DNA from 4 places in the Photobacterium makurazakiensis genome. Region 3 is predicted to be linked to each of the others. Evidence: predicted binding sites of a transcription regulator. Region 3 holds the regulator's gene; each other region holds the start of a gene.

Region 1 (7,655 bases), on a different contig from region 3:
GTAAGCGTCGAGCACTAATTTCCCCTTGTTCTGAAATATGAACCAAGGTTTTATCAATCAAACCGTCAACACTTGTTGTCGTAAAACGTTCATCCCCTCCGCACTCTGTAACGGCATTTAAGAATAAATCTTCGTTGGCTAGTGAAGTATTGCCAAATGCGCAAAGATCGAAAGCTGGGAGGTTGTCACGACTAGACGCAGCTAAAATTTGTGCTAAAGCGTCGTTGTCAAAGCCTGAGTAGTGGAGCTCTGTATTACCCAATAAGGTTTCACCTATATTGACGAAGCCACGATCTTCAACAAGGAATAGATTCACGCTGTTAAATGGGTAGTCGGAAGCAAGTTGCTTGATTATGTCAGGTACTTCAAAACGAATCAGTGATTTAGAAGCAAAAGCGGTGCTAGCCCATACCCCCAATTCTTGAATAGTCCACTTATCTGCAGCAATGTTTGTCCAGTAACGAATGGTGAAAAAACCATCATCAATGAATTCAACAATAACATTATCACTAAGCTTGAAGCCATTCACATCCTCTATATCTGGCCCGACGTTTTGTAGTTGAGTAATAACGTCATCTAAAGCTGTATAGGCAGTTTCAGGGCTCTGCCAAGGTGCTATTTGGCATGTATCTTGACTATTTGTATTATCACAAAGTAAATAGGTTTCATTTTGTGGCCGCCAAGTGAAATAAAACCCTGACGCACCTTCAGAAAAGGTTTGGTCCGACTGGATATAGCGTGTTATGAAATGATTTTCTTTACTCGATAAGAAGTCATGCATCTTTTTATCTTGTAGTGGATATACGCTGGCGTTCAAAATAACACCAGAATCATCATCTTTGGTTAGTGCCGCATCAGTGAGTAAGGCACTCGTTTGAGTGGCGCTAATGACTTTTAAGTAGTTGAATAGGCCGATCCAACCATCACTGGTAAGTATTTGGCCTTGAATATCTTCAGTACCAAAGCTTGTAGAGCCACTAAGATAGGTGAAAAATTCTGTTAGGTTGATATCGTCATTACCAGACTTATTCCAGCGAAATTCTCTGATGCTTGTTTCGTCCCCATCGTATTTTGTTACATCGGTCATTAATCCGCTGCCATTGTTATCGTTAAATGCAGCAACCTTCCAAAAGCCATCGGTTAAAATAGCTTGAATATCAGCTTCGAGCGCAGCTTGTTCGGTAAAGAATCGTTCTATGCGACCTTTAGTCATTGATTGTACGATGGATAGTGACATTAAATCTTTTAAGGTAAGGCTTTCCATACCAATTTTAGGGAAAAGCGTGTCCCTGATATCTTCAGAAACAACTTGCAAATCTAAATAGGATAAGAGCGTTTTGCTCGAGGAGCCTGAAGTAAATGCCTCAGTAAAGACTCCCCAGCTCTCATCTGAAATTACCCGTTCGGCAAGGGCATAATAGGTAAGTGATGATTCTAATGTTAAGGCTAACCGTTCATTCGCGAGGGGAACCATATAAAGCCCCTGCGGTAATGCCTCTCCAAGGGTAAAATCAGGCTGGCCTTGAGGATCAATCAAAAGCACTGCATTTATGCGGATCCTCGTGCCTGCAGTAAAGGTATACGTACCGTCTTGTTTAGATTCCCAATTGGTGAGGTCAATTCGTTCAAAAATCTTCCCTTTATCGTCAAGCCAAACGGCGGCAAAGTTAGTTTCAGAAAGGGTAGTTAATGCATCAGCATGGGCTTTTCCAACGAAGCTGAATGATGGGATATTCGCCGTTGTCAATTGTGCCGGAAGGTCAACTGAAACAGTAAAATTGGTCAAGACTGGTGCTGGTGTACCTGCAACTGGTTCAGGGCTGTCACTGCCCCCACCACAGGCGGTTAGAAATAGGCTGCAAACAACCAATAGGCAATATCCCAGATAACTGCGCATAGTTTTTCCCCAATAAAAGTTATGGCTGTGCTTTTAGTTTTTATATGTTTCAGGAACAATTATAGGAATGGGAAATAGAACGGAAGTTAAGATAGAAGACATGTCTTGAATATTAAGCGAGAGTCTAATTATTAAGACTCTCACTTACACTGTTTTTATTTGAAGTACGTGTTAGGCAATAGCGAGGTACTTATGCGTTTGGATCGAAAGTCGCCAATTACGTTGAATACACGTTTTAATGCAAAGCTCAGTAGCTCGTGGTTTTTGGCTGATCGGCTGTAGTGCTACGGTAACGTCTGGTTTGAGATTCTTTCCTGACATTAATTCATCAAGCTGTTCAATATCGTTTTGTGTGCCTACAGGGTGTTTGATCTCATCAGCACGCTCAAGAGCCGACGCTAATACTGGTAACTTGGCTTTCATGTTGATTTTTGGCGACACCGTTACCCACGTCTTGTCCGTTGCCAGTACCTCAGAGGTTCCACTTGTTTCGATTTGGCACTGATAGCCTGCATTATCTAGTGCACGAGTCAGTGGCAGTAGGTCATAAATACAAGGCTCTCCCCCCGTAATTACAACGTGTTTTGCTGTATATTGTTGGGATTTCAACAAATCTACGACTCCACTAGCGTCCAGGTTTGTCCAAAGCGGTGAGTCACCTTTCTTAGCCATTACTTCACTAATTGAAACATGATCTTGCGGCTCGGCAGTCCAAGTTTGTTTCGTATCGCACCAAGCACACCCGACAGGGCAAATTTGGAGACGAACAAAAATTGCAGGGACACCAGTAAAAACACCTTCGCCTTGAATCGTTTCAAAGACTTCGTTAATTTTGTACACCGCTAACCTCATGGTGAGTTGAATTACTTTTTATGCAGCCGGCTATTATGACAGTTCAGCCCATGGCTGTCTTGAATAAATCGCGACAGTTAGCAAAACACATGTGCAAAAAGCATATGCCATGTTGTTATATCAGTGGCAATCTAATAAATTTTGTCAGCAAAAAAACCTTGAAAATACGATACTTTTATTAGGAGTGAAGCACAAAAATGATGGTGATTACATCTTTCATCGTGACCAATGTCACGTACTTTGAATAATCAGCTTCACAATTACTTCGCAAAGTAAAAAAATTAAAGGGATACTAATTTTTAGCACTTAACCTTTGGAGTACAGGCATGTATGTCGCCCAGCCTGGTCACATAGATCATATCAAAAGAAATAATGCCGGCAGCGTCTACAAGCTTATCGATCGGTACGGACCGATATCACGTATCGAGCTATCAAAGCGTAGCCAATTAGCACCTGCAAGTATCACTAAAATCACTCGTGAACTGATAGAAGCTCATTTAATAAAAGAAACCAATATACAAGAAGCAGCAACGCGTGGCCGACCTGCGATTGGATTGGTGCCTGCGAACGAAGGGTGGCAGTTTTTATCACTTCGTTTAGGACGAGGGTATTTGACGATCGCACTGCACGAACTTGGTGGCGATATTCTTGTTGAAGAAAGGAAAGATGTGGATGTGCTGCAACAAGACGAAGTTTTGCAGCAGTTATTAAAAGAGATCGAGACGTTTTTTGCTAACCATGTCGGCGAGCTCGATAGGATAACCGCAATTGCGGTTTCTTTGCCAGGGCTCGTGAATGCAGATAAAGGCATGGTGCTGCAGATGCCGCACTATGATGTCCATAACTTAGAGCTAGGCCCTGCCATTCATCAGGCAACAGGCTTACCCGTTTTTATTGGTAATGACACACGCTCATGGGCGTTAGCCGAAAAGCTTTTTGGCAATTCACGTGATGTTGCTAACTCAATTCTGATTTCAATTTATCACGGTGTTGGAGCCGGCATTGTTCTTGATAATGTTGTATTACAGGGTCGTATTGGCAACATTGGTGAACTTGGTCATATTCAAATTAAACCATATGGTAAGAAGTGCTTTTGCGGCAATCACGGTTGTTTAGAGACGGTGGCAAGTTTAAAAGCAGTATTAGGGCAAGTAGAACAGCGTTTACGGGAAGGCCACCCTTCAACACTCCACGGTAAAGCATTAAGCATTGAAAAAATTTGTGACGCAGCTGTAGATGGTGACACGTTAGCAAGACAGATCATTATTGAACTTGGCCATAATCTTGGCCAAGCGATCGCAATCATGGTTAACTTATTTAACCCAGAAAAAATCTTGATTGGCGGAGAATTCAACCGCGCGAAAGCAGTGCTTTATCCCGCGATTATGGATTGTATTCGTACACAATCATTACCTGTATATAATCGCGATTTAGTCATTGGTGAAAGTTCATTCTATACACAGGCGACGATGCCTGGAGCCGCGCTGGTAAAGCAAGCGATGTATGATGGACACTTACTAATGAAATTAATCGAAGAGGGCTAAACGGGCACATATAAGCCAGCCCGCTTGGACTGGCTTATTCTTTGCTTACTACTTTTTCTTTATAAGTCATATAGTTCAACTGCTTTACGCTTACGGCGAGTAGTTACAACCCCAAAACCCAATAGAGTTGCCCCGAAAATTGCTAAAATTGAAGGCTCTGGGATAACGCCCCAAGAACTTATGGAAATATCAGTACCTTCTTCAGTACTATTGAACCCAAATGCTATTGCCCCTATTTCACTAAGATCGACATTGGCTGAGTTAAATAAACTAAAATCAATAGCCATTCGATTAAGTACCCCCCCAGAGTTTGACCCCGTTACTTGGTCGATACCACCTTGCATGTCGAATACTTGTAAGTAGTAATCAAACGTACCAGCGGCATCGCTTGTCACAACATCAAAGAAAAATGCCGTGTAAAGACCGGTAGGGTTTAAGACATCTAAAGAATTAAGACCTTGACTAAAGACATTCATTTTGGGAGGCGTTGAGTAAAACGACGTCGCATTTTTGGGGGCGGTTGAGCCACCATCATAGATAACTTCAGCGATGGAAAAGGCACCAGAGCCGTTAGTCCAAGATAAAAAAGGGAAATCAGGATCACCTGCTTGTAGTGTTGAATCTGGGTTAGCACTACCAGCTTGCGTTACTGTTAGCTCGGCATCTCGTTGTCCACCTATAATGCCAGGGGTCATGATTGCTGTTGAACCTGACTCAGAACCGATTCCATTCTTTGCTAAGTCCATACCTGAGCCATGATTGACGGTAAAGTCATCAAACATCCATAGGCTTGCATTTGTACTAAATGCCGCGCAAACCAAAGATGAGGCGATTAATATGTTCTTCATAAGTATCCTTGATTAAAAAATCATAATGACTTATTTATATAAGCAACTTGTGTACCATAATATAAACGCACTTTATTTAAATTAGCTCGAATCCCAAAAACTATTCCGACGTTGTATAGCTTTCATAACATGACAGTTGATAATTTAATCCTATTTTATTGATTCAAAAGAGAATCTTCTATAAAAAAGCACCGAGGTGTAACCGAGGGTTATGCCAAGAATATTTGACAATGCGTCGAGATATGAGCCCTCACGACCCTGAATGGCAAGTGACTGAATAGTCTCAATTGCAATCCCATATAAGCTAACTGCTGCGCATAATAGGAATAAATGATTGTGAGATACAAAAATAAAATGTGCGATAAGGATAAAACAGCAATAAGCACCTAAGTGTAATATCTTGTCGAGAAAGAAAATACCATATTGGTCTAAGTCGGTGACCCCGCCTTTATCAGCAGCTGGCATTATTGAAAGGTAAGTAATCAAACAGGTATAGATAATGAAAACAATGATAGCTGTATATGCGTACTTACGAAGGAGCATAAGAATGTAGACCTATCGCTGCTTAGCTAAAAGAGCTTGAAGATGACTGATTGGGATGGCATAAGTAATGGCACTTGGTGAAGTAAGTGCAGATTCACGTGTTGATTTGACTAAAACCTTATTGATAACGGCAATAACATCACCTGTAATTGGATGGTAAACAGGGCTACCACTGTTACCTGGATAGGCAGTAGCATCAAATTGATAGACAAAATACGGTTGCTTCAATTGTTTTAGCTGTTTGGGAGTGAGTTCTTTTGCATTACGGGCTGGTATAGCAATAGGGGTAATGCTTGAAATAATACCGCGGTGAGTTGCGGGGTATAAACCAAGAATTGCTCCGATAGGAAAGCCTGTAAAACTATAAAGCTCACCTTCTTTAACCTGTCTACTTGATAATACAACCGGTTTTAATGCTGGCCCTGAGACTTTTAATAGTGCGAGGTCGTGCGTTATGTCACGTGATACAACCTGCGCAGACCTAACATCAGTTTTTTTGCCATGTCCTACAAAAACAACAAAATTATCGTGTCCTTGAAGCGACTTTTGGTCAACGACGTGCGCATTCGTAGCAATAAGGTGGCTACTTACAACGAAGCCTGTGCCTTGCAACTTTGCTCTCGGTGCGGCGAGTTTACTATAGATACCAACACCAACTATAGATGGCTTTATTTTACTTATTGTTTCGGGTAAGTTTGCTAAAGCCGAAGAGCAAAAAATAAGCAATGCAAGAGAAAAAGCTAAATTAAGCCACTGCACAATATATCCTTTCTGCTTATAAAATCCCCCTCATAAAAGTAATAATTATGAGGGGGACCTAACTAAAGTTGACTCTGTTTTTCCAATTGTTTTTTTAACTCAATTAAGTGAGGTTCAGAAGGCGATAAGCTTTTCAGAATCGAACGTGCCTCCTTTCGCTTGTTATTTTCAATTAAGCTTTCGACGTAATGCAAACTGATTTCAGCATTATTCCGACGTTGCTCGTACGCCATTTTTAAAGGCTCTAAAGATTGCTTATGTTGGCCAGACTTGAGTAAACAAAAACCATAAGTATCTTGTACTTCAGGTAAATCCTTAGCGAGGCTGTATGCCTTTTCAGCCGATTGACACGCTTGGGAGTAATCATTTTTATCTATGTACAGCCAGGCAATGTTATTAAGTGCGATAACGTTATTTGGTTCACGCTTTATGATTTCTTTATACTGACGAATTGCTTCGCTTGGCTTTCTCTCTAACTGAATTTGAGCAAGCATAAGTGTAAGAGGTTGAGCTGAATCTCCATATTGTTTAATAACACCTTCGAGAAAGTTAGCCGCTTTATCGAGCTGTTTATTTAAAATATAAGCCCTAGTAAGATCTTTCGCAGTCAATAAGCTTTTCTGAAGGTTATAACGTTTTTCTTGGGCTATAGCGGCTTTGTCATATTGCTCATTCGCAGTGTATATCATCGCTTGTAAACGAAGAAAGTAAGGGGTTTCCTTTATCTCAGCAGATTGTGAGTCAAGAATTTTTTGGCTGCTAGATAGCCGGTTATCTTTAATCAGTAAGCCTGCTCTCATTAAACTAAATCCGGGTTGATCACTAAATAGAGACTCAGCTTTTTCTGCAACCTTTATCCCTTTATTATAATTCTTTGTGATTTCATAAAATTGTATACTTTTCATATAGGCTTGGGGGTTCAACCGATCTAGTTCAAGCCACTTTTCTGAAGCAACTAGCGCTTTACGATAAGATTTTTGGGATTGGTAAAATAGGGCAAGTAAACTCCAACTCTCGGGTGTCTGTTGGTTTGGCGTTAAAGTATTGAGCGTTGAAATTGCTTTGTCTATATCATTGTTTGCACCTTGAGCCCGAGCTAAAATGAGTTTTAGCCTTACATTTTCAGGGTGTTGTTCAGCCTTTGAGCTGTATAGAGAAAGTGCTTGATCTAACTTATCAGATTCTGCAGCGTACTTAAAAAAATGCTTGGCG
Region 2 (7,655 bases), on a different contig from region 3:
GTTACGAACTTACCTTCTTTACCAGCGAACGGAGACGTGTTCACCTGGAAAGTCATGGTTACTGTTGGTTCATCAACAGAAAGTGCCGGAAGTGCTTCAACGTCGTTGATATCACAAATCGTATCAGAGATTTTCAGCTCACCAAGACCTGTGATAGCGATGATATCGCCCGCTTTCGCTTCTTCAACTTCGTGACGCTCAAGACCTAGGTAACCTAGAACCGTGCCCACTTTACCATTACGCTTCTTACCGTCAGCACCAACAACAGTTACTTGTTGGTTAGGCTTAACTGTACCGCGAGTGATACGCGCAACACCGATAACACCAACGTAAGAGCTGTAGTCTAGCTGAGAGACTTGCATCTGTAGTGAGCCGTCAACGTCAACATTTGGAGCTTCTACAGTATCAACAACAGCTTGGAACAATGGTTCCATATCTTCGCCAACTGAATCTTCTTCCATTGTTGCCCAGCCGTTAAGCGCTGAAGCATAAACAGTTGTGAAGTCTAGTTGTTCGTCAGTCGCACCAAGGTTGTCAAATAGGTCGAACACTTGGTCCATAACCCACTCAGGGCGTGCACCCGGACGGTCAATCTTGTTGATAACAACGATTGGCTTAAGACCGTATGCAAACGCTTTTTGTGTTACAAAGCGAGTTTGTGGCATAGGGCCATCAACGGCATCAACGATAAGAAGAACAGAGTCAACCATAGACATGATACGCTCAACTTCACCACCGAAATCGGCGTGTCCTGGGGTATCTACGATGTTGATGCGGTAATCATTCCAGTTAATCGCTGTGTTCTTAGCAAGAATGGTAATGCCACGCTCTTTCTCGATATCGTTCGAGTCCATTACACGCTCTTCGCTTTCGCCGCGAGCTTCTAGCGTGCCAGACTGCTGAAGCAGTTTGTCAACCAGGGTAGTTTTACCGTGGTCAACGTGAGCAATAATTGCGATATTTCTTAATTTATCGATCTGTTGATTAGACATGGATTTCACATTCACTCAGAACATGCAGCGACCATCGGGTAGCTACTTGGTTAAAAAAACGGCTCATAATCTAACAGATTTTACTCTAAAACCCACGAAATATGTGATTTATATCACCAGCTTTTTTTATTCAGCCTGTAAAGCCCGATATTACTGGATAAATTCACTCTTCATGGGGCTTTTTTTATGCGCCTTGAGCCCTATTTTACACTACATTTAGCAAATTCAGTGAAAACAACTGATTTAATAGTAAATGAATAATATCGACACCAGATTGACAATAAGACAACATCGGCTAATAGTAGGGCATGCACCACAAAGGTGAAAACACACCCATCGCACTATAATGGTGCAATCAATCACCAAAATGGTGCGGGAAATGGAATTCACGCCGCTTAAATCGCGATAAATGCGCGATTTTGGGGCTTTAAAAAGTTGGCACGGTTTTAGCAAAGTAGTTTGTTATAGAGCATTACGCCTGCTCGCCAATAACTTTTTTGCGGCCAGTTGCCCAAAATAACACCGGAGGTTACTCAAGATGTCAGTAGATAACGTACTAGCGCTGATCCAGGAAAATGAAGTTAAGTTTGTTGACCTACGCTTTACCGACACAAAAGGTAAAGAGCAGCACATTTCTATCCCATCCCACCAAATCGATGCAGACTTCTTTGAAGAAGGCAAAATGTTCGATGGCTCTTCGGTTGCTGGCTGGAAAGGTATCAACGAATCTGACATGGTAATGATGCCAGATGCATCAAGCGCGGTACTTGACCCGTTTACTGAAGATTCAACGTTAAACATTCGTTGCGACATTTTAGAGCCTGCAACCATGCAAGGCTACGATCGCGACCCTCGTTCAATCGCTAAACGTGCTGAAGATTTCATGCGCGCAACAGGCCTTGCAGATTCAGTACTAGTTGGTCCTGAGCCAGAGTTCTTCCTGTTTGATGACGTGAAATTCAACACGGACATGTCAGGTTCTTTCTTCAAGATTGATGACGTAGAAGCCGCTTGGAACACAGGTTCTGATTTTGAAGGCGGTAACAAAGGTCACCGTCCTGGAGTGAAGGGTGGTTACTTCCCTGTCGCGCCTGTTGATTCGTCACAAGATATCCGTTCTGCTATGTGTCTAATCATGGAAGAAATGGGCCTAGTGGTTGAAGCACACCACCACGAAGTTGCAACAGCTGGTCAGAATGAGATCGCGACCCGTTTCAACACGCTAACCACCAAAGCAGATGAAATCCAAATCTATAAGTACGTTGTTCACAACGTTGCGCATGCATTTGGTAAAACAGCAACCTTTATGCCTAAACCGCTTGTCGGTGACAACGGCTCAGGTATGCACGTTCACATGTCTCTAGCAAAAGACGGTCAAAACCTCTTTGCAGGCGACAAGTACGGTGGCCTATCTGAAATGGCGCTTTACTACATCGGCGGTATCATCAAGCACGCACGTGCAATCAACGCCTTTGCTAACCCAGCGACGAACTCTTACAAGCGTCTAGTCCCTGGTTTCGAAGCACCAGTAATGCTGGCTTACTCTGCACGTAACCGTTCAGCGTCTATCCGTATTCCTGTAGTACCAAGCCCGAAAGCACGTCGTATCGAAGTACGCTTCGGTGATCCGGCAGCTAACCCATACCTAGCATTCGCAGCAATGCTAATGGCTGGCCTTGACGGTATCCAGAACAAGATTCACCCAGGTGAAGCGATGGATAAAGACTTGTACGACCTACCAGCTGAAGAAGCGGCGGAAATCCCAACTGTTGCTGAATCACTACAGGGCGCACTACAGTCTCTTGACGAAGATCGTGAGTTCCTAACATCTGGCGGTGTATTCTCTGATGACTTCATCGATTCTTATATCGACCTGAAATCTCAGGATGTTGCGAAAGTAAACATGACAACGCATCCACTAGAGTTCGAACTGTACTACTCAGTTTAAGTAACTGATAAGTAATCGACATTACATACTTAGGCCAGCTTCACAAGCTGGCCTTTTTCATATTGCGGCTTATTAACAGGCAGCAAACAATGGCATTCTGTCTTCCCCTCATTCAGAATCGAACTTATGAAATGCCTTTATTTACTCTCGCTCGTCACTGTTTGGACAACCTGTTTCACCGTCCAGGCTGAACCTATTTACACATGGGAAGATGAAGACGGTAAAATCCATTTCAGCGATCAGCCCCAAACCGGTGCAACAGAGCTCATTTTGAAAGTTCCCAAAGTCCAAACACCGCCTCCAAAAACACCCCCACCCACACTGCACCAAGAAGCCACAACGGATAGTCCCGAACTCGCGTTACCGGCAGCCACCATAAAGCTGCTCTCACCAACCCACCAGCAAACCCTGCGAAACAATGAAGGAAATATCAGTGTACGTGCCCATGCTAGCCGTAAGTTAAATCAAGGCCATACCGTACAACTTCTGCTCAATGGCAAGCCCTATGGCAAACCTCAAACTCAACAGCAGTGGCAACTCTCTAATCTCGATAGGGGCAGTCACACCCTACAAAGCCAGTTGCTAAAATACGGCAAGGTTATTGCATCATCAGAAACAGTAACTGTCTTCCTACACCGTGCAACGGTTAAACATCAGAAAGCACCTGCGCCAATGCCCAAATAACTGGCATAGCAAAAGATTTCCTTTCACGGCACCCAGTAGACAGGCTACACTTGATTGCACCAATATGGTGCACACCCTGTTCAATGCACCAAAATGAATTGAACTGACAAGGATAGTTATTGTGACGGCTGAATTTTCTCCACTGATTTTGGATAACCTAGTGACTGCGATTGTACTGCTCGATGAAGAGCTGTCGATCCGTTACGTCAATCCTGCGGCTGAGCAGTTACTGTCTTTTAGCAAACGACGGCTCAACAACACCCACTTTCCTGAACTGCTTCAGCACACGTCACTCGATTTAGGGCTGGTTCAAGCAACCTTACACAGTGGTCAGGGCCTAGCAGATAGTGATGTCACCTTTGTTATTGATGGCCGCCACCATACGCTGGAGCTCAACGCGAGCCCAGTATCGTGGCAAAAAGAATTATTGATTTTACTTGAGCTCAAACCCATCGACCAACAACGGCGGATCAGCCAAGAGCTTAGCCAGCACGCCCAACAGCAGGCCGCTAAGGAACTCGTTCGAGGCTTAGCCCATGAGATTAAAAACCCCTTGGGAGGCTTAAGAGGAGCGGCGCAACTGCTGGAAAAAACGCTGCCCGACCCAAGCTATACCGAATACACGCAAATGATCATCGAACAGGCCGATCGTTTACGTAACTTAGTCGATCGCTTACTCGGCCCACAACGCCCAGGAGCTCGCCAAGAAGATAATATTCACATCGTATTAGAAAAGGTGCGCCAACTGGTTAGCATTGATTGTGGTGATAACATTACGCTACATCGCGATTATGACCCTAGCCTGCCCGACTTCTTGATGGATCCTGACCAACTTGAGCAAGCCATCCTTAATATTGTCAGTAATGCTTCGTTGGCACTGCAGCAGCATCAGGGCGGCAATATCACATTGCGTACCCGTACTGCACATCAAACACTGATCCATGGCAAGCGTTATCGGGTTGTCGCAAAAATCGACATCATTGACGATGGCCCAGGGATCCCCCGCGATATTCAAGACACCTTGTTTTACCCCATGGTTACCGGACGAGAAGGCGGCACGGGGCTTGGCTTATCCATTGCCCAAAACCTTGTCGACCAACATCGCGGAAAAATAGAAGTCATCAGCTGGCCAGGACACACCAAGTTCAGCTTGTATCTACCGATAAAATAACGAAAAACAGCCACTCCCATTGCGATAGGCACTGGCTAAATAAAGAGGAATCACTATGAGCAAAGGACTAATCTGGGTCGTTGATGACGACAGCTCAATTCGCTGGGTACTGGAGCGTACCCTTAATGCCGCCGGACTAAAATGTGAAACCTTTGCCAATGCTGATAGCGTTATCGAGGCATTAGAGCGCAGCGTACCTGATGTACTGGTTTCAGACATTCGTATGCCAGGCATGGATGGCCTGACACTGCTCAAAACCCTACAAAGTGATTACCCGACCCTTCCGGTGATCATCATGACGGCGCATTCTGATCTCGATGCGGCGGTCAATGCCTATCAAGAAGGTGCATTTGAGTACCTGCCGAAACCGTTCGATATTGACGAAGCCGTCAATCTTGTCGAACGTGCCGTGACCCACAGCCAAGAACAAAAGCGTCAGCAACAGCCCGAGGCAACCGAAACTAATGCTCCCGAAATCATTGGTGAGGCACCAGCGATGCAGGAGGTATTCCGCGCGATTGGCCGCCTGTCACGTTCATCTATATCTGTACTAATCAATGGTGAGTCAGGCACCGGTAAAGAATTGGTGGCCCATGCGCTTCACCGCCACAGCCCACGCAGCAGCAAAGAGTTTATCGCCCTAAATATGGCTGCGATCCCCAAAGACTTGATTGAATCCGAACTTTTTGGCCATGAGAAAGGGGCATTCACCGGAGCCAATAATGTACGTCAAGGCCGTTTCGAACAAGCAAACGGCGGCACACTGTTTCTTGATGAAATCGGTGATATGCCATTAGATATCCAGACTCGGCTTTTAAGGGTACTTGCGGATGGCCAATTCTACCGAGTCGGTGGGCATTCCCCGGTGAACGTCGATGTACGTATCATCGCAGCAACCCACCAAGATCTTGAACGCTTGGTCAGTAAAGGGGATTTCAGGGAGGACTTATTTCATCGCCTCAATGTCATTCGCGTGCATTTACCCGCCCTCAAAGATCGCCGCCAAGACATCCCACAACTGACTCGCCACTTTTTACAGTGCGCTTCAGATGAACTGGCAGTAGAAGTAAAAACGCTTCATCCAGATACGGAAGCGGTGCTCAGTACATTGGACTGGCCGGGGAATGTTCGCCAACTTGAAAATACTTGCCGTTGGTTAACCGTAATGGCAAGTGGTAATGAAGTACTCCCCGCAGATCTCCCTCCGGAGCTGATGGCTCCCCCATCGCCGCAGGGCGAGAGTGATGACTCTCAACATTGGCACCACACGTTATCGCGTTGGGCTAAAGAAAACTTACAACAAGGCCATCAAAATTTATTAGGTGAAGCTTTACCGGAATTTGAAAAAATCTTACTTGAAGCCGCGCTTGAGCATACTCATGGCCATAAGCAAGAAGCCGCAAGGCTATTAGGCTGGGGACGAAATACCCTCACCCGTAAGCTCAAAGAACTGAATATCGCGTAATGCCCAGCAGGAGGAAGAACTCAACAGGATCCGTTAGCATAAACAGAGTTTCTTCCTCCATCGACAATATCGCAAACTATCTATAATGATTGTAAATCTTTACTTGCGTATACTGGCGTACCAGTTTTTTATGGGATACCGATAACGATGATTACTAAGCAACTTCCCTTAACCGATCTTCACCGTCACCTTGACGGTAACATTCGCATTCAGACCATTCTTGAGCTTGGCCAGCAGTTTGGCATGGCCCTGCCTGCAACTGACATTGAATCACTGCGCCCTCATGTCCAAATTGTTGAAGCTGAGCCGAGCCTGGTCGCTTTTCTATCAAAGCTTGATTGGGGCGTCGCCGTATTAGGTGATCTCGATGCTTGTCGCCGCGTTGCTTATGAAAACGTCGAAGATGCGCTTAACGCACAAATCGACTACGCCGAGTTGCGCTTTTCACCTTATTACATGGCGATGAAACACAACCTACCCGTTGCTGGTGTGGTTGAGGCTGTTGTCGATGGGGTACAGGCTGGTTGTCGTGATTTTGGGGTACAGGCAAACCTTATCGGTATCTTAAGCCGTACCTTCGGTATCGATGCTTGCCAACAAGAATTGGATGGGCTGCTTAGCCAAAAAGATCATCTTGTCGCGATTGATTTGGCGGGTGATGAGCTCGGCCAGCCCGGCGAACAGTTTGTCTCTCACTTCAAGCAAGTACGCGATGCCGGATTGCAAGTAACAGTCCACGCTGGTGAAGCTGCTGGCCCTGAAAGTATGTGGCAGGCTATCCATGACTTAGGCGCAGTACGTATTGGCCATGGTGTTAAGGCAATCCATGATCCTAAGCTGATGGACTACCTAGCAGCGAATAAAATTGGTATTGAGTCATGCCTGACATCCAATATCCAGACCAGTACCGTGGCCTCATTCGATACCCATCCGGTTAAGCAATTCCTTGACCATGGCATTCTTGCTTGCCTAAATACCGACGATCCGGCAGTGGAAGGAATTGAACTACCCCACGAGTATGAGGTAGCAGCACCGAAAGCAGGCCTGAGCCAAGTGCAAATTCGTCAAGCGCAAATCAATGGCCTTGAGTTGGCATTCTTGTCTGATAGTGACAAGCTAGCACTAAAAGCAAAAGTAGCTAATCGATAATCAATCACTTACCTAACAAATAAGGTCGAATGGATATTTTTTACTCTAAAACCATTCCATTACGACCTTTTTTGCGTAAAATACCGCCAACCTCAGGCCTGACCTGAAATAGTTCGTAACCCGCCGCCAGGCTTTGGTTATCGAAGCGCACGCGACATACCGCAAAACACCAAGAAAAAGTGGGAAACCCACCATGCTGGAAAGTCTCTTTTCATTCAGCGTGGCAATACCTGCCGTCAGTGAACT
Region 3 (7,655 bases):
TCAATTATATTACGCCTCAGTTTTCTCGTACCCATATTAACTTTCAGCGCGTACCTACCGTTGATACCTCAAACCCATTCAGCGCCAAAGCTATTCCAAGCTTGGATGAGAGTTTTGTCGTGATCCGATTTCGCGGGATCAAAAATGTCGACTTCCCTTATTTGCTATCGATGATCCAAGGATCATTTATGTCACGCCACAATACACTGGTGGTTCCGGGTGGAAAAATGAGCTTTGCCATGGAGCTAATCATGCGCCCGTTGATCCAAAAACTGATCGAAACAGGAAAAATCGGTTAAATGATAAAACTCAAGCCCCTTTTTAGGGGCTTGGATCTCTTCACCGCAATTTCGAATTAGGCGCCAATCACTTCATGAGAGTGCGTCATTTCAACACCTTCACCAAGCATCAAACACACCGAGCAATACTTCTCTAGCGAATCAGCAACAATTTTTGCTACTAGCGCTTCATCGAGATCATGACCTGTCACCACGAAATGCAAGTTCGCTGAAGTAAAAATACGGGGGGCTTGCTCACGGCGCTCAGATGAAATTCGCGCTTCACAGCCCGTAATTTTCTGCCCAGCTGATTTCAACCCATCAACCACATCAACCGAGCTACACCCCCCAGCCGCCATCAATACCATCTCCATTGGGCTTGGTGCTTTTTCTCCCCCATTGCCATCCATAACCACACTATGGCCAGAATTTGACTGTCCTAAAAAGGTCATATTCTCGACCCATTTCACTCGTGATTGCATTTGTTTTTCCTTACTACTTATAGGGTAATTAGTGACAATATAGCAACTGTGTGATCATGTGCACACTTATGACTACTAAATGACCATTCTCGATAGATCAATATCAAGAAATACATGCTGAAAAAAGATAAACTTTGAACTAATTATTCACGTGAGCTTGCAGCCCAGCTGTTGACTGAATATCCTAAGCGACGAACACCAAGTATAGGCCCAGCCCTTTTTTGATGGACGTCGTTGTTGGGCAACAAACACAGAGGAAGTTAGTAATATGGTTCCAGGTAAACCTCAAACAGATCCAACTCTAGAGTGGTTTCTTTCGCATTGCCACATTCATAAATACCCGTCAAAGAGTACTTTGATTCATGCGGGTGAAAAAGCTGAAACGCTCTACTACATTGTTAAAGGTTCTGTGGCTGTCCTAATCAAGGATGAAGAAGGCAAGGAAATGATCTTGTCTTACCTAAACCAGGGTGACTTTATCGGTGAATTAGGCTTGTTCGAAGAAGGCCAAGAGCGTACCGCTTGGGTTCGAGCAAAAACCCCTTGTGAAGTCGCAGAGATTTCTTTCAAGAAATTCCGCCAGCTTATTCAAGTTAACCCTGATATTCTGATGCGTTTGTCTGCTCAAATGGCAAACCGTCTTCAGGTTACAAGCCAGAAAGTAGGTGATCTTGCTTTCCTAGATGTGACTGGCCGTATCGCTCAGACACTTCTAAATCTTGCGAAGCAACCAGATGCGATGACGCACCCTGACGGTATGCAAATCAAGATCACTCGCCAAGAAATTGGCCAGATCGTGGGTTGTTCTCGTGAAACTGTTGGTCGTATTTTGAAAATGCTGGAAGAGCAGAACCTAATCTCTGCTCACGGTAAAACTATCGTGGTATACGGTACACGTTAATTTCGCGTGCCATCATTGATAGTAAAAAGCCGCCTCGGGCGGCTTTTTTGATCCGGGAATTCATACCGAAATGGTATTTTTGCCGTATTGCTCACTTTTTCGTCCTTGTATCCTCACCACCAAGTGCTACATTGTGCATATCTGGCGTAAGTGATAATACGTCATTCACATGGATGAAATCGATATGGACCTCGAACGCTTTTCAGCAAATGGCTTACCGGCAAGCAATACGAGCGTTATTGCTCCTCTTCCCCCAACAATAGAGATGACAGGCTTTAGCGGGCATCGTCACTATTGTGAACAACAAACGGCTTCACCATGCCATAAAGGACAACTTACTAAGCATGAATTCGGGATCACACCACTTGATAGCCTGTGCCATTAGCCTTCCCCAAACACGTTTTACTCTTATCGCATACGATAAGCCCACCGTATTTCATTACAGTGGGCTATAGGGTTAATCACCTTTAACGCCTACGGATCAGTCTTTCTTCACGTGGGTGCTTTCGAAGATTTTATCCGCCGAGGCTTCAACAAAGCCACGATATAACTCACCGTCAGGTGCAGCATAGCGCTTAGCAAATTCATAAAACCCTCCCGCGATACTAAACACCCCATCGGTAAAGCCAACATCAACGGTATCAGCAATCGTTGCCGATTGCTCTAGCATCACCTCAGGGCTGCCTTTCACATCGCCCCCCGACTCATTGATCGAAAAGCCATTATGACGAAGTAAATGATTTACCTCTTTGACCTCAGTAAACTGCTCAAGCTGATTAATACTGACTGTAAAATGGTTGGCACCAAAACCGTGCGCGGCTAACCACCCTGCATATTCGCTTTCTGCTACCAGCAACTCATAAGTGGCATAATCGAGGTCCCAACGCCGCCCACCATGCAGGAAGGCAGGATCACGCATCGCCGCTTCTGGTACTTGATCAACAAGCTCTCGTACGGTTTGCTGTAGCAACGAGCTAAACTGCCCTACTAGCAATTCACTGATGAATACTTTCGGGGCATTTGGATTTGGATGCTCAAAGTGCTCAGCATAAAGTTTCTTTGCTTCAAAGTGATACTTACCACAAGGTTTATAACCCAATGCGATAAACGGTGCCGCTAGCCTATCCAGACCCACTTTAGGCAAATTAAACGTCCGTAACGCAATATGGTCATTCAGCAACGGCTCATCTTCTGTGAGTAAATCATGCACCTGTGCAGCAGAGGGGCATAAACGCTGAGTATAGTCTTGCCATAAGCCATCAAATAATTGCACAACCCTTTCCATGAATATCACATCCTCTTAGCTGGTCGATAAAACGGAATACCTGAAAAATGTGCCTATATACAGATCCCTGGCGACAACTGCGCCGGCAATTCAGGTTGATCACCTTCCATTGATGCCATTGGGTACGCACAATAGTCAGCGGCATAATAAGCACTTGGCCGCAAGTTGCCAGAAGCACCCGGTCCACCAAAAGGTGCATCCCCACTAGCTCCCGTCAATTGACGGTTACGGTTCACAATGCCAGCCCGAATATGGTCGATAAAGTACTGCCATTCACCGTCATCAGTTGAGATCAGCCCTGCTGATAAGCCATAACGGGTATTATTTGCCTTCTCAACGGCTTGGGTTAAACCGTCATAACGCACGACCTGCAACAAGGGACCAAAATATTCCTCATCCGGTAATTCTGCGATAGTACTTACCTCAATGATCCCAGGGGTAACAATTGCCCCTTGACCTCGGGTAGCAAGCAATAATGATTCACCGCCAAGATCAATAAGCTGAGACTGGGCTCGAAGAATATTATCTGCTGCTGCATTAGAGACTTGCGCCCCCATAAAAGGGGCTGGCTCATCAAACTGTCCACCCACGCGAATAGCCGATGCAAGCTCAACTAAGCGAGCAAGTACACGGTCTCCTTCCTCACCCTTGGGTAAATACAGGCGACGAGCACAAGTACAACGCTGGCCTGCGCTAATAAACGCTGACTGAATAATAGTGTAGACAGTGGCATCAAGCTCGCCATAGTGCCGAGAAATAACCATTGGATTATTCCCCCCCATCTCAAGTGCGAGCATCTTCTCTGGCTGTCCTGCGAATTGGCGATGTAGGATCTGCCCGGTATTCGCGCTGCCCGTAAAGAGCAGGCCATCGATGCCTCTGTCACCCGCTAATGCCTCTCCCGTTTCGCGTGCACCTTGGACCAAATTTATCACGCCATCAGGCAACCCTGCCTGCTGCCACAGCTTCATGGTTTCTTCCGCGACTTTCGGCGTAAGGTCCGATGGCTTAAACACCACAGTATTGCCAGCCAATAAAGCAGGTACGATATGGCCATTAGGGAGATGCCCCGGGAAGTTATACGGTCCAAATACCGCCATGACGCCGAGGGGGCGGTGACGTAAAATAGCCTGACTGCCCGCCACTTCTTTTTGTTTCTCGCCAGTACGTTCATGATAAGCCCGCAGTGAAATGGCAATTTTCCCCGCCATAGCCCCAGCCTCTGTACGCGTTTCCCATAATGGCTTACCGGTTTCTTCGGCAATAACCTTGGCAATCATCTCACTGTTATCTTTTACCAATTCAGCAAAGCGCTCCACAATCGCTTGTCGCTTGGAAAAATCACAATGACGCCATTCAACCAACGCAGCACGTGCACTCTTCACTGCCGACGCGACTTGCACGCCTGTTGCGGCCTGCCCCTGCCAAATAACCTCTTCGGTAAAAGGATTGAACGATTGCATAACCGCCCCCTCCCCAGCCAACCATTCACCTGCGATCCATTGAGTCATTGTCGAATTCCTTATTGGGTGATCAGGCGAACTTGATCGCCATGTTGTACTTGGAGGGCTTGTGCCATTTCAGCTGAGATAACGGCGTTGTCGCCCTCAATACCAACTTTACCGGCTACTGCACGAAACTGACTGAAAGATGTATTACTCACAATACAATCCTGACTTTTCGCAGGCAGGCCCACTTCCACGTAACACAATTTTGAATGACGAACCGATTCAATATTTCTGATGTCACACTCAACTGTCGGTCCCGCATCAAAAATGTCGACATAACCACGACAGGTAAACCCTTCTTTCTCAAGTAAGCGTAACGCCGGACGTGTTTTTTCGTGTACTTCACCGATAACAGCCTGAGCTTCTGGGCTCAGTAAGTTAACGTAGATAGGAAGCTTAGGCATTAAATCCGCAATAAAGCCTTTTTTACCGATCCCCGTTAAATAATCCGCAAGGGTAAAGTCGATTGAAAAAAAGTGTTCTTTTAGCCATTCCCAAAACGGTGAGTTGCCATCGTCATCGGAGACACCGCGCATTTCGGCAATCACGGTATTATCAAACCGCTGAGGGTGCTCAGCCATCATTAGGAAGCGACATTTAGATAATAGGCGACCATTGGCTCCTTCTCGCCATTCAGGCCGTAGAAAGAGCGTACAGAGCTCACTCACACCAGTGTAGTCATTACCAAAGGTCAGTACTTTTACCGCATTATGAACGTTCAAACGTCGAGAGGAATGCACCACCGTGCTGAGATGGTAAGTATAAAAAGGGTTATCAAGGCCAATTGCCGCCTCTATCGCCGTCGTCCCTGCGATTTCTCCAGTCTTGGTATCTTCTGCAACCATCAGATACCCCTCAGAGCCAGCTTGGTTCACCGCCTTGGCAAAGCTTTCTTCCGAATGCTTGATCCGATTCGTTAAAATCTCTTCATTAACCGGTAAAGAAGTAAAGCCATGCCCTGACTCTTCGGCACACTGCATAAGTGCCGGTAGGTCGGCAGCTGTAATAGGACGTATAACCAGCATCGAATTCCCTCCTGATGCAGGTTGCAGCAAAACACTGCAACCCTAACTGTCTGATTCTGAACTAGGTCAGAAGCAGCAGTCAGGCTCCTGCCAACTGCTGCATGATTTAAGTGGATACTTAGTGGTAAATTTTGGCAATCGCGCGTTCAAGGCGTGCCATGCCTTCATCGATATCAGCCTTACTGATCACCAGCGATGGCGTGAAACGAACCACATTCGTACCAGCAACCAACACCATCACCCCTTCTTCACCCGCAGCAACCAGAATGTCACGGGCGCGCCCCTGCCATTCATCATTCAAGGCAGCCCCTAACAGCAATCCCTTACCACGAACTTCGTCAAAAATTGGGTATTTACTATTAATGGCTGCTAATGCCTCACGGAACCATTGCTCACGTTGTTTAACACCCGATAAAACTTCAGGTTTAGTCACTTCATTCACAACGGCTTCAGCAACAGCACACGCGAGTGGGTTGCCACCATAGGTCGAACCATGGGTGCCAACTTTCAAATGATTTGCCAATTCAGAAGTTGTCAACATGGCAGCAATTGGGAAACCACCCCCTAATGACTTTGCGGTACTCAAAATATCCGGTGTAACACCTAGACCTTGGTAAGCGTAGAAGTCACCCGTTCGGCCATTGCCCGTTTGTACTTCATCAAAAATCAACAGCGCGTTGTGCTTATCACACAACTCGCGGACACCTTGGATAAACTCACTCGTTGGTGAAATGATGCCACCCTCTCCTTGAAGAGGCTCCATCATGACGGCACAAGTACGTTCTGACATGTGCTCGGCAAGGGTCGATAAATCATTGTATTCCAGGTGGGTTACATCACCAGGCTTGGGACCAAAACCATCGGAATATGCGGCTTGTCCACCAACCGTGACGGTAAAGAAAGTCCGGCCGTGGAAGCCTTGTTGAAACGCAATGATCTCTGATTTTTCTGGACCAAATTGGTCAACAGCATAGCGACGAGCCAATTTCAGTGCAGCTTCATTCGCTTCTGCACCAGAGTTGGCAAAGAAAACTTTATCGGCAAAGCTATGCTCGGTCAGTAATTTAGCAAGACGTAATGCGGGTTCATTGGTCAGTACATTACTTACATGCCATAACTTTTCGGCTTGATCTTTGAGCGCATCAACCATTACAGGATGACAGTGGCCCAAGCAACTCACCGCAATCCCACCGGCAAAGTCGACATATTCTCGCCCTTCTTGATCCCACACTCGGGCACCGTCCCCCTTAACAGGGATAACTTGCATCGGTGAATAACAAGGCACCATGACCTCATCAAAAAGCTGGCGTTCTACGGTGTTTTCCTTTGCCATTGTCGTTTCCTTCTAGGTTTATTGCCTTAAGCATAGTATTTACATTTTATTAACCAATTCCAATAGCATAATATTTTTTATTGCTTATTCGCATTAGGTTAACCATCGGTTTAAAACATATTTATGCGCGTCATTGGCAATTTTATTAACCCCCAAAGACAGGAAGGTGTTTTTCCTACTAGGAAATAAAAGTCAGACTGATAAAAAAGCTGCATAATATTTCCTTAATTGCAAAATCGAAAAAAGATACAAAAATGTTAAAAAAGGTGACTAGGATCGCGGAGAGGGACACAAAAGAAGGGGGAAAAGGATCCAGAAGCAGTAAACAGCTAGCGTTATCAGCCAACCAAGATCAGAAGATTATGATAAAAAGCAGCATAAAATGCTGCTAAACGGTTGAACCTATTAGCTACGGCGAAGGAAATTAGCCAATAGTTGGTGACCTTGCTCAGTCAGAATACTTTCAGGGTGGAATTGTACGCCTTCAATCGACAATGTTTTATGGCGGATCCCCATAATTTCATCACGCTCACCGTCTATTTCCGTCCACGCTGTCACTTCAAAGCATGAAGGCAGGGTCTCGGTCTTAACAACCAAAGAATGGTAACGGGTGACGGTCAATGGGTTATTAAGCCCTGTAAAGACATCGCTATCAGTATGTACGATGGGCGAGGTCTTCCCATGCATGACCTGACGGGCACGTATAACATCACCACCAAACACCTGAGCAATAGACTGATGGCCGAGGCAAACCCCTAGAATCGGCAACTTACCGGCGAAGTAGCGAATGGCCTCTAGTGAGATCCCCGCTTCGTTCGGGGTGCATGGACCAGGAGAGATCAC
Region 4 (7,655 bases), on a different contig from region 3:
ACCGTAGCGCCGGTACGATGCTGTCGAACGAAATATCAAAAATCTACAAAGACAAAGGTTTGCCACAACCAATGAACGTGAAGTTCAAAGGTTCAGCTGGGCAGAGTTTTGGTGCCTTCCTAGCGAAAAACGTCAAGTTTGAAGTGGAAGGTGATGCGAATGACTACTGGGGTAAAGGCCTATCTGGCGGTACATTAGTACTCTACCCTGATGCGAAATCTGACATTGTCCCAGAAGACAACATCGTCGTCGGTAACGTGTGTTTCTATGGTGCAACCTCAGGTGAATCATTCATCCGCGGTATGGCAGGCGAGCGTTTCTGTGTACGTAACTCGGGGGCAAAAGTCGTCGTTGAAGGTGTGGGAGACCACGGTTGTGAATACATGACTGGCGGTGCAGCCATAATCCTAGGTCAAACAGGCCGTAACTTCGCTGCTGGTATGAGTGGCGGTGTGGCATATGTTTGGGACCAATTCGAAGACTTTGATACCAAACTAAACCCAGAACTGGTTGACCTCGACCCTATCGAGCAAGAAGACAAAGAGCTACTGTTTGACATGCTAACCAAGCATGTTGAGCTAACAGGCAGTACTGTAGCAGAAACTTTCCTATCTAACTTTGAAGCAAACCTTCAGAAAATGGTCAAAGTGATGCCAAGGGATTACAAAGCAGTACTACAGAAGCGTAAGGCTGAAGCAGAAAACAAGGAAGAGTTGGAGGCCATCAATGGGTAAGCCTACAGGATTTTTAGAATTTGGTCGTGAGCTACCAAAGAAATTAGATCCCAGCGTTCGTATTCAGGACAACAAGGAGTTTGTTCTGAACGAAGAGTTCGGTGATAAGATCAATACGCAAGCCTCACGCTGTATGGATTGTGGTGTACCGTTTTGCCATAACTCATGCCCGATCGGTAATATCATCCCTGAATTCAACGATGCTGTTTATCGTGACAGTTGGGAAGAAGCGTGGAACATTTTAAGTTCAACCAATAATTTCCCGGAATTTACCGGACGTGTATGCCCAGCACCTTGTGAAAGTGGCTGTGTATTAGGGATTAATCAAGATCCAATCACGATCTGTAATATCGAGAAAACCATTGTTGAAACGGCATACCGTGAAGGCTATGCCAAACCTAAAGTCCCTCGCTCTCGCTCAGGAAAAACGGTTGCGATCATCGGTTCAGGCCCTGCAGGTCTAGCCGCTGCCGAACAGCTAAACAGTGCTGGCCACTGTGTAACTGTATTCGAGCGTGATGAAAAAGTGGGTGGCCTACTGCGCTTTGGCATCCCTGATTTCAAACTGGGTATGGATGTTATTGATCGTAAAATCAATTTAATGGCCGATGCCGGCATTAAGTTTGAGGTTAACGCTCACATTGGTGTTGATATCAATGCCCTTCAACTACGCCAAGAATTTGATGTGGTCTTGCTAACGGGTGGGTCAACGGTTCCTCGTAACTTGCCTATCCCAGGTCGTGAGCTGACAGGCGTTCACTATGCGATGGAGTTCTTGGCGCAGAATAACCGACGAGCCAATGACCTCGACCTAAAAACCGAGGAAATCCACGCCAAAGGTAAGCATGTTGTGGTCATCGGTGGTGGTGATACGGGTTCAGACTGTGTCGGAACCTCTAACCGCCATGGCGCAGCAAGCATTACTCAAGTTGAGATCATGCCACTGCCACCGGAGCAGCGTCCAGCCAACCAACCTTGGCCTTCATACCCGATGATCATGAAGACTTCGACGTCACATGAAGAAGGTTGTGACCGTCACTGGAATATCTTGACCAAAGAATTCATTGGCGATGAGGCGGGCAACGTAAAAGCCTTGCGCATTGCTGATATTCAATGGGAAGAAGCCAAGCCGGGCGAGCGTCCAAACTTCAACGAAGTTGCGGGTTCAGAGCGTATCATTCCTTGTGATATGGCGTTCTTAGCAATGGGCTTCTTGCATCCAGAGCCAACAGGTGTCCTTGCTCAGCTTGATATCAAGCTTGATGAACGTGGCAATGTTGCAACTCAAGGTTTTGCGACTAGCCAAAAAGGCATTTTTGCCGCTGGCGATATGCGCACAGGCCAATCACTGGTTGTACGTTGTATCAATGAAGGTCGCGAATGTGCCCGCGAAATTGATGCTTTCTTGATGGGTGATTCGAACTTAGAAGCAAGAGCTGACTCGTTGATGCTTTCAAACGTTTAATTACGCTCTCGCTAAGTCAAATGAAAATGGCATAAATACCAAGCCGGCTCTAATGAGCCGGCTTTTTATTCCGCACAACTCCCCCCAAACCAAAACTTATCCTCTTCATGTCCCCCTTCTACCAAATGAGATCTCACTCGCGAGACAGAATGTGAATCTGCTGGTGAAAGTTTGACCTTTTTGTAAATAGTCGTTAACTTGAAAAGTCGCTGGAAGCACATAAATACCTATAGCCGTACCCGACGAGCACAGCATAAAGTTAAAGAAAACAGTGCTGAGGTAAGTTCTCGATGATAAGGACCGTCATCAAAATGCAGTAATACTGCTTAATAAGGCAGAAGCAAGGGAGAGTTGCAATGACACTGTATGACCCAACGCTAGATAAAGACAACTGTGGTTTTGGGCTTATCGCCCATATCGAAGGAGATACCAGCCACAAACTGGTTCGCACCGCCATTTCGGCTCTAGATCGCATGACCCACCGCGGTGGTATTGCTGCCGATGGTAAAACCGGAGACGGTTGTGGTTTATTAATGAAAAAGCCTGATAGTTTCTATCGCATTATCGCCGAAGAAAAAGGCTGGAAGCTATCACGAGAATTTGCCCTTGGCATGATTTTTTTCAGCCAAGACCCGGTATTAGCCGAACAAGCTCGTACCATCATTAACGAAGAATTAGCCAAAGAAACCTTATCATTGGTAGGTTGGCGCGAAGTCCCGATCAACCCACAAGTACTTGGCCCAATTGCCAACGAAACCTTGCCAAATATCGAACAGGCGTTTATCAACGCCCCTGCAGGTTGGAAGCCCCGTGATATTGATCGCCGCCTCTATGTTGCACGCCGTCGTATTGAAAAACGTATAACCCAAGATCCTGACTTTTACATTTGCAGCCTATCGACTCAAGTAACGGTTTATAAAGGGTTATGCATGCCAGCCGATTTACCTCGATTCTACTTAGATCTTGGTGACATTCGGCTTGAATCATCTATCTGCCTGTTCCACCAGCGATTTTCCACCAATACCCAGCCACGTTGGCCACTCGCCCAACCTTTCCGCTATCTGGCCCATAATGGTGAGATCAATACCATCGCAGGCAATCGCCAATGGGCTCGCGCGAGGGCTTATAAATTTGCTTCACCGTTACTCCCAGATCTGCAAACAGCGGCACCTTTTGTCAATGAAACCGGCTCTGACTCATCCAGCCTCGATAATATGCTAGAGCTTTTCCTCTCTGGTGGTATGGATCTATTCCGTGCCATGCGCATGCTCGTACCACCAGCATGGCAAAACCACCCCGATATGGATCCGGAATTACGCGCCTTTTATGATTTTAACTCCATGCATATGGAACCATGGGATGGCCCTGCAGGCATCGTCATGTCTGATGGTCGCTACGCCGCCTGCAGCCTTGATCGTAACGGTCTTCGCCCTGCTCGTTATGTGATCACCAAAGACAAGCTGATCACATTAGCGTCAGAGATTGGGATCTGGGATTACGCGCCAGATGAGGTAGCAGAAAAAGGTCGAGTCGGTCCCGGCGAGTTGCTGGTGATCGACACAAAATTTGGCAAAACGTGGCACTCAAAAGATATTGATAATGAACTAATGGGCCGCCATACCTATAAGGATTGGATGGATAGCCACGTTAAGCGTCTTATACCATTTGAAAATTTAGGCGATGAACAAGTCGGGAATCGCTCGCTCGATGATCATGAGCTTAATACCTATCAAAAGCTCTTCGGGGTTAACCGCGAAGAGCTGGATCAAGTACTACGAGTCATCGGCGAAAACGGCCAAGAGGCAACAGGTTCAATGGGTGATGATGCTCCGGTTGCGGTGTTATCGTCAAAAGAACGTGCTATCACCGACTACTTCAGACAAATGTTTGCTCAGGTCACCAATCCGCCCATTGACCCGCTACGCGAAAAGCATGTCATGTCACTGGCAACCTGTATTGGCCGAGAAATGAACGTCTTTTGCGAAACCGATGGCCATGCTTATCGGGTGGCATTTGGCTCTCCAGTTTTGCTTTACTCTGATCTTGTTCAGTTGCTTGAACTCGATAATCAGCACTACCGTAATAGTATTATCGATATCAATTTCGCCCCGGCAGAGAAAGATCTCGAACAAGCCATTATTGATGTTTGCAACCAGGCTGAACGGTTAGTACAAAACGGCACCGTATTGCTGGTTCTGTCTGATCGTGGTATCAACCCTGACAAATTGCCAATCCCTGCTGCGATGGCTGTCGGTGCGGTTCAAAATCGTTTGATCGAGAAAAACCTACGCTGTGATGCCAACATCGTGATTGAAACCGCCACTGCCCGCGATCCACATCAATTCGCTGTCTTGCTTGGCTTTGGCGCCACCGCCGTTTACCCATACCTTGCTTATGAGTCGCTAGGTAAACTCATCGACAACGGTGCAATATCTAAACCCTATCGTGAAATCATGGTGAACTACCGTAATGGGATCAACAAAGGACTGTTTAAAATAATGTCCAAAATGGGGATCTCAACCATTGCGTCATATCGCTGTTCGATGCTGTTTGAAGCCGTAGGCTTAAATGATCAGGTGATCGACCTCTGCTTCAAAGGTGTCTCTAGCCGGATCCAAGGCGCTGATTTCTCAGACTTCCAGCAAGATCTATTCAACTTGAGCCGCCGAGCTTGGCTCAAACGCAAACCCATTGAACATGGTGGGTTGCTCAAATATGTACACGGCGGCGAGTTCCATGCCTATAACCCTGACGTGGTTGGTACCTTGCAACAAGCCGTGAAGTCCGGCGATTACCAAGATTACCTTGCCTTTGCCAATCAAGTGAATGAACGTCCTGTGGCTGCAATACGCGATCTACTGGCGCTGAAACAGTCCGATAATCCAATTAATATACAGCAAGTAGAAGCTGCAACAGCACTCTATAAGCGTTTCGACTCAGCTGCTATGTCAATTGGCGCGCTAAGCCCTGAAGCCCATGAAGCACTCGCCATCGCGATGAATCGGCTTGGCGGCTGCTCTAATTCCGGCGAAGGTGGCGAAGATCCGCGACGGTTTAACAGTGAGCGTAATTCACGGATCAAACAAGTCGCGTCAGGTCGATTCGGGGTAACGCCACACTATCTGGTTAATGCCGATGTCCTGCAAATTAAAGTTGCCCAAGGGGCAAAACCTGGTGAAGGCGGTCAGCTCCCTGGGCACAAAGTCACAGCAGAAATAGCCAAACTGCGCTATGCCGTACCTGGCGTAACGCTCATCTCACCACCGCCTCACCACGACATTTATTCAATAGAAGATTTAGCCCAGCTGATCTTCGATCTTAAGCAAGTAAACCCGACCGCCATGGTGTCGGTTAAGTTGGTTTCAGAGCCCGGCGTTGGCACCATTGCCACAGGTGTCGCCAAAGCCTATGCCGACTTAATTACTATCTCAGGTTACGACGGCGGCACCGGTGCAAGCCCACTTACCTCCGTAAAATACGCTGGCAGCCCTTGGGAACTTGGGCTTGCAGAAACCCAACAAGCACTCGTTGCTAACGGCCTACGCCATAAAATCCGTTTACAAGTCGACGGTGGCCTTAAAACCGGACTTGATGTAGTGAAAGCCGCCATTCTTGGGGCTGAAAGCTTTGGTTTTGGCACCGCGCCTATGGTGGCACTCGGTTGTAAATACTTACGTATTTGCCATCTCAATAATTGTGCGACAGGTGTTGCGACTCAAGATGAAACTTTACGCCGCGACTTCTTTAAAGGCTTGCCTGAACAAGTCATGAATTACTTTATCGGCCTTGGCCAAGAAGTAAGAGAATTGCTCGCTCAGCTAGGGGTCGAAAAGTTAACGGATTTAATTGGCCGAACTGATTTTCTCGAAGTACTTGAAGGCTATACCGCCAAGCAGAGTAAACTCGATTTATCGCCGGTACTTGCAACAGCAACACCGCTTGAAGGTAAAACACTCTATTGCAGTGAACCCAACACACCATTTGATGATGCCAAACTCAATGCCGAGTTACTTGAACTGGCGCTACCCGCGATAGAGCAGCGTGCTGGCATCGATATCTACCGCGAAATACGCAATACCGATCGCTCAGTCGGCGCCCGACTATCTGGTGAAATCGCCCTACGTTATGGCAATCAAGGTATGGCGGCAAACCCAATCAACCTTCACCTGACAGGTACGGCTGGCCAATCATTCGGGGTATGGAATGCCGGAGGGTTGAATCTATGCCTAACAGGTGATGCCAATGATTACGTCGGTAAGGGCATGACTGGCGGTGAGATTACGATCCGCCCCCCATTAGGCTCAGCATTTAAATCCAGCGATGCCACCATTATCGGTAATACCTGCCTTTATGGTGCAACGGGTGGAAAGCTGTTTGCTGCCGGCAAAGCAGGTGAACGTTTCGCGGTACGTAATTCAGGCACTGTCGCAGTCATTGAAGGGGCTGGTGATAATGCCTGCGAATATATGACTGGGGGTATCGTTGCCATATTAGGTAAAACTGGCGTTAACTTTGGCGCAGGCATGACCGGAGGGTTTGCTTATATCTTGGATGAAGATGGTGATTTTTCGGGTCGCGTTAACCCAGAGTTAGTTGAAGCTATCCCCTTAGAAAAATTAAAGATTCACCAAGAGCATCTGCGTGGACTTATCGATCAGCACCTTGAGAAAACGAACTCAGACCGTGCGCAAGAAATTTTAGCCGAGTTTGACTTGTGGATCCCACGTTTCTACCTCGCTAAGCCAAAATCTGCCGATGTAAATACTTTACTCGGCCATCAGAGTCGCTCGTCTGCCGAGCTACGCGTTCAAGCACAATAGGGAGGGAAACCGATGAGCCAGAACGTATACCAATTTATTGATGTTGCGCGGATCGACCCACCTAAAAAGCCACTAAAAGTGCGCAAAATTGAGTTTGTCGAGATCTATGAACCGTTTACCAAGCAGCAGGCCAGCGCGCAAGCCGACCGCTGCCTTGATTGCGGCAACCCTTATTGTGAGTGGAAATGCCCAGTACATAACTACATTCCCCAATGGCTAAGGCTTGCCAATGAAGGGCGGATCATTGAAGCCGCTGAACTGGCACACCAAACCAATACCTTGCCAGAAGTCTGCGGTCGTGTTTGCCCCCAAGACAGGCTCTGTGAAGGCGCCTGTACCCTAAACGACGACTTTGGTGCCGTGACAATCGGTAATGTCGAAAAATATATCACCGACAAAGCGTTTAAAATGGGCTGGAAACCTGATATGTCACAGGTTGAATGGACTGACAAAAAGGTCGCGATTATCGGTGCGGGGCCCGCAGGTCTCTCCTGTGCTGACATCCTCGTCCGTAACGGGGTAAAGCCTGTTGTCTTTGATCGCTACCCCGAAATTGGTGGCCTACTGACCTTTGGCATTCCTTCTTTCAAACTCGAGAAAGAAGTAATGATCAATCGTCGCCAGATCTTTACCGAA

The links. Region 3 encodes CRP, which controls carbon source genes, mostly activating them, when cyclic AMP is high. Its sites were predicted from a motif close to TGTGANNNNNNTCACA; they were not measured.
Region 1: mlc (sugar metabolism global transcriptional regulator Mlc) is a predicted target of CRP. The motif match lies at 2,970-2,985, and genes of this name have one in related genera.
Region 2: typA (translational GTPase TypA) is a predicted target of CRP. The motif match lies at 1,095-1,110, and genes of this name have one in related genera.
Region 4: gltB (glutamate synthase large subunit) is a predicted target of CRP. The motif match lies at 2,326-2,341, and genes of this name have one in related genera.

The regions. Positions count from the first base shown of each region.
Region 1 covers NZ_JAKJSJ010000021.1:104,153-111,807, forward strand. Annotated here, with positions in the region: gene L4D09_RS10880 (hydrogenase expression protein HypA) at 1-1,897, opposite strand, end outside; gene queE (7-carboxy-7-deazaguanine synthase QueE) at 2,069-2,737, opposite strand; gene mlc (sugar metabolism global transcriptional regulator Mlc) at 3,076-4,293, shown strand; gene L4D09_RS10895 (PEP-CTERM sorting domain-containing protein) at 4,353-5,141, opposite strand; gene L4D09_RS10900 (S1 family peptidase) at 5,697-6,443, opposite strand; gene prsT (XrtA/PEP-CTERM system TPR-repeat protein PrsT) at 6,506-7,655, opposite strand, start outside.
Region 2 covers NZ_JAKJSJ010000024.1:32,256-39,910, forward strand. Annotated here, with positions in the region: gene typA (translational GTPase TypA) at 1-992, opposite strand, end outside; gene glnA (glutamate--ammonia ligase) at 1,531-2,940, shown strand; gene L4D09_RS12025 (DUF4124 domain-containing protein) at 3,067-3,624, shown strand; gene glnL (nitrogen regulation protein NR(II)) at 3,746-4,795, shown strand; gene glnG (nitrogen regulation protein NR(I)) at 4,851-6,260, shown strand; gene add (adenosine deaminase) at 6,408-7,409, shown strand; gene L4D09_RS12045 (hypothetical protein) at 7,603-7,655, shown strand, end outside.
Region 3 covers NZ_JAKJSJ010000013.1:187,008-194,662, reverse strand. Annotated here, with positions in the region: gene L4D09_RS06470 (phosphoribulokinase) at 1-299, shown strand, start outside; gene L4D09_RS06465 (OsmC family protein) at 356-760, opposite strand; gene crp (cAMP-activated global transcriptional regulator CRP) at 1,029-1,661, shown strand; gene L4D09_RS06455 (hypothetical protein) at 1,846-2,046, shown strand; gene L4D09_RS06450 (DUF1338 domain-containing protein) at 2,143-2,946, opposite strand; gene astD (succinylglutamate-semialdehyde dehydrogenase) at 3,000-4,457, opposite strand; gene astA (arginine N-succinyltransferase) at 4,469-5,479, opposite strand; gene L4D09_RS06435 (aspartate aminotransferase family protein) at 5,598-6,812, opposite strand; gene L4D09_RS06430 (aminodeoxychorismate/anthranilate synthase component II) at 7,218-7,655, opposite strand, start outside.
Region 4 covers NZ_JAKJSJ010000012.1:160,091-167,745, forward strand. Annotated here, with positions in the region: gene gltB (glutamate synthase large subunit) at 1-734, shown strand, start outside; gene L4D09_RS05340 (glutamate synthase subunit beta) at 727-2,199, shown strand; gene gltB (glutamate synthase large subunit) at 2,556-7,019, shown strand; gene L4D09_RS05350 (FAD-dependent oxidoreductase) at 7,032-7,655, shown strand, end outside.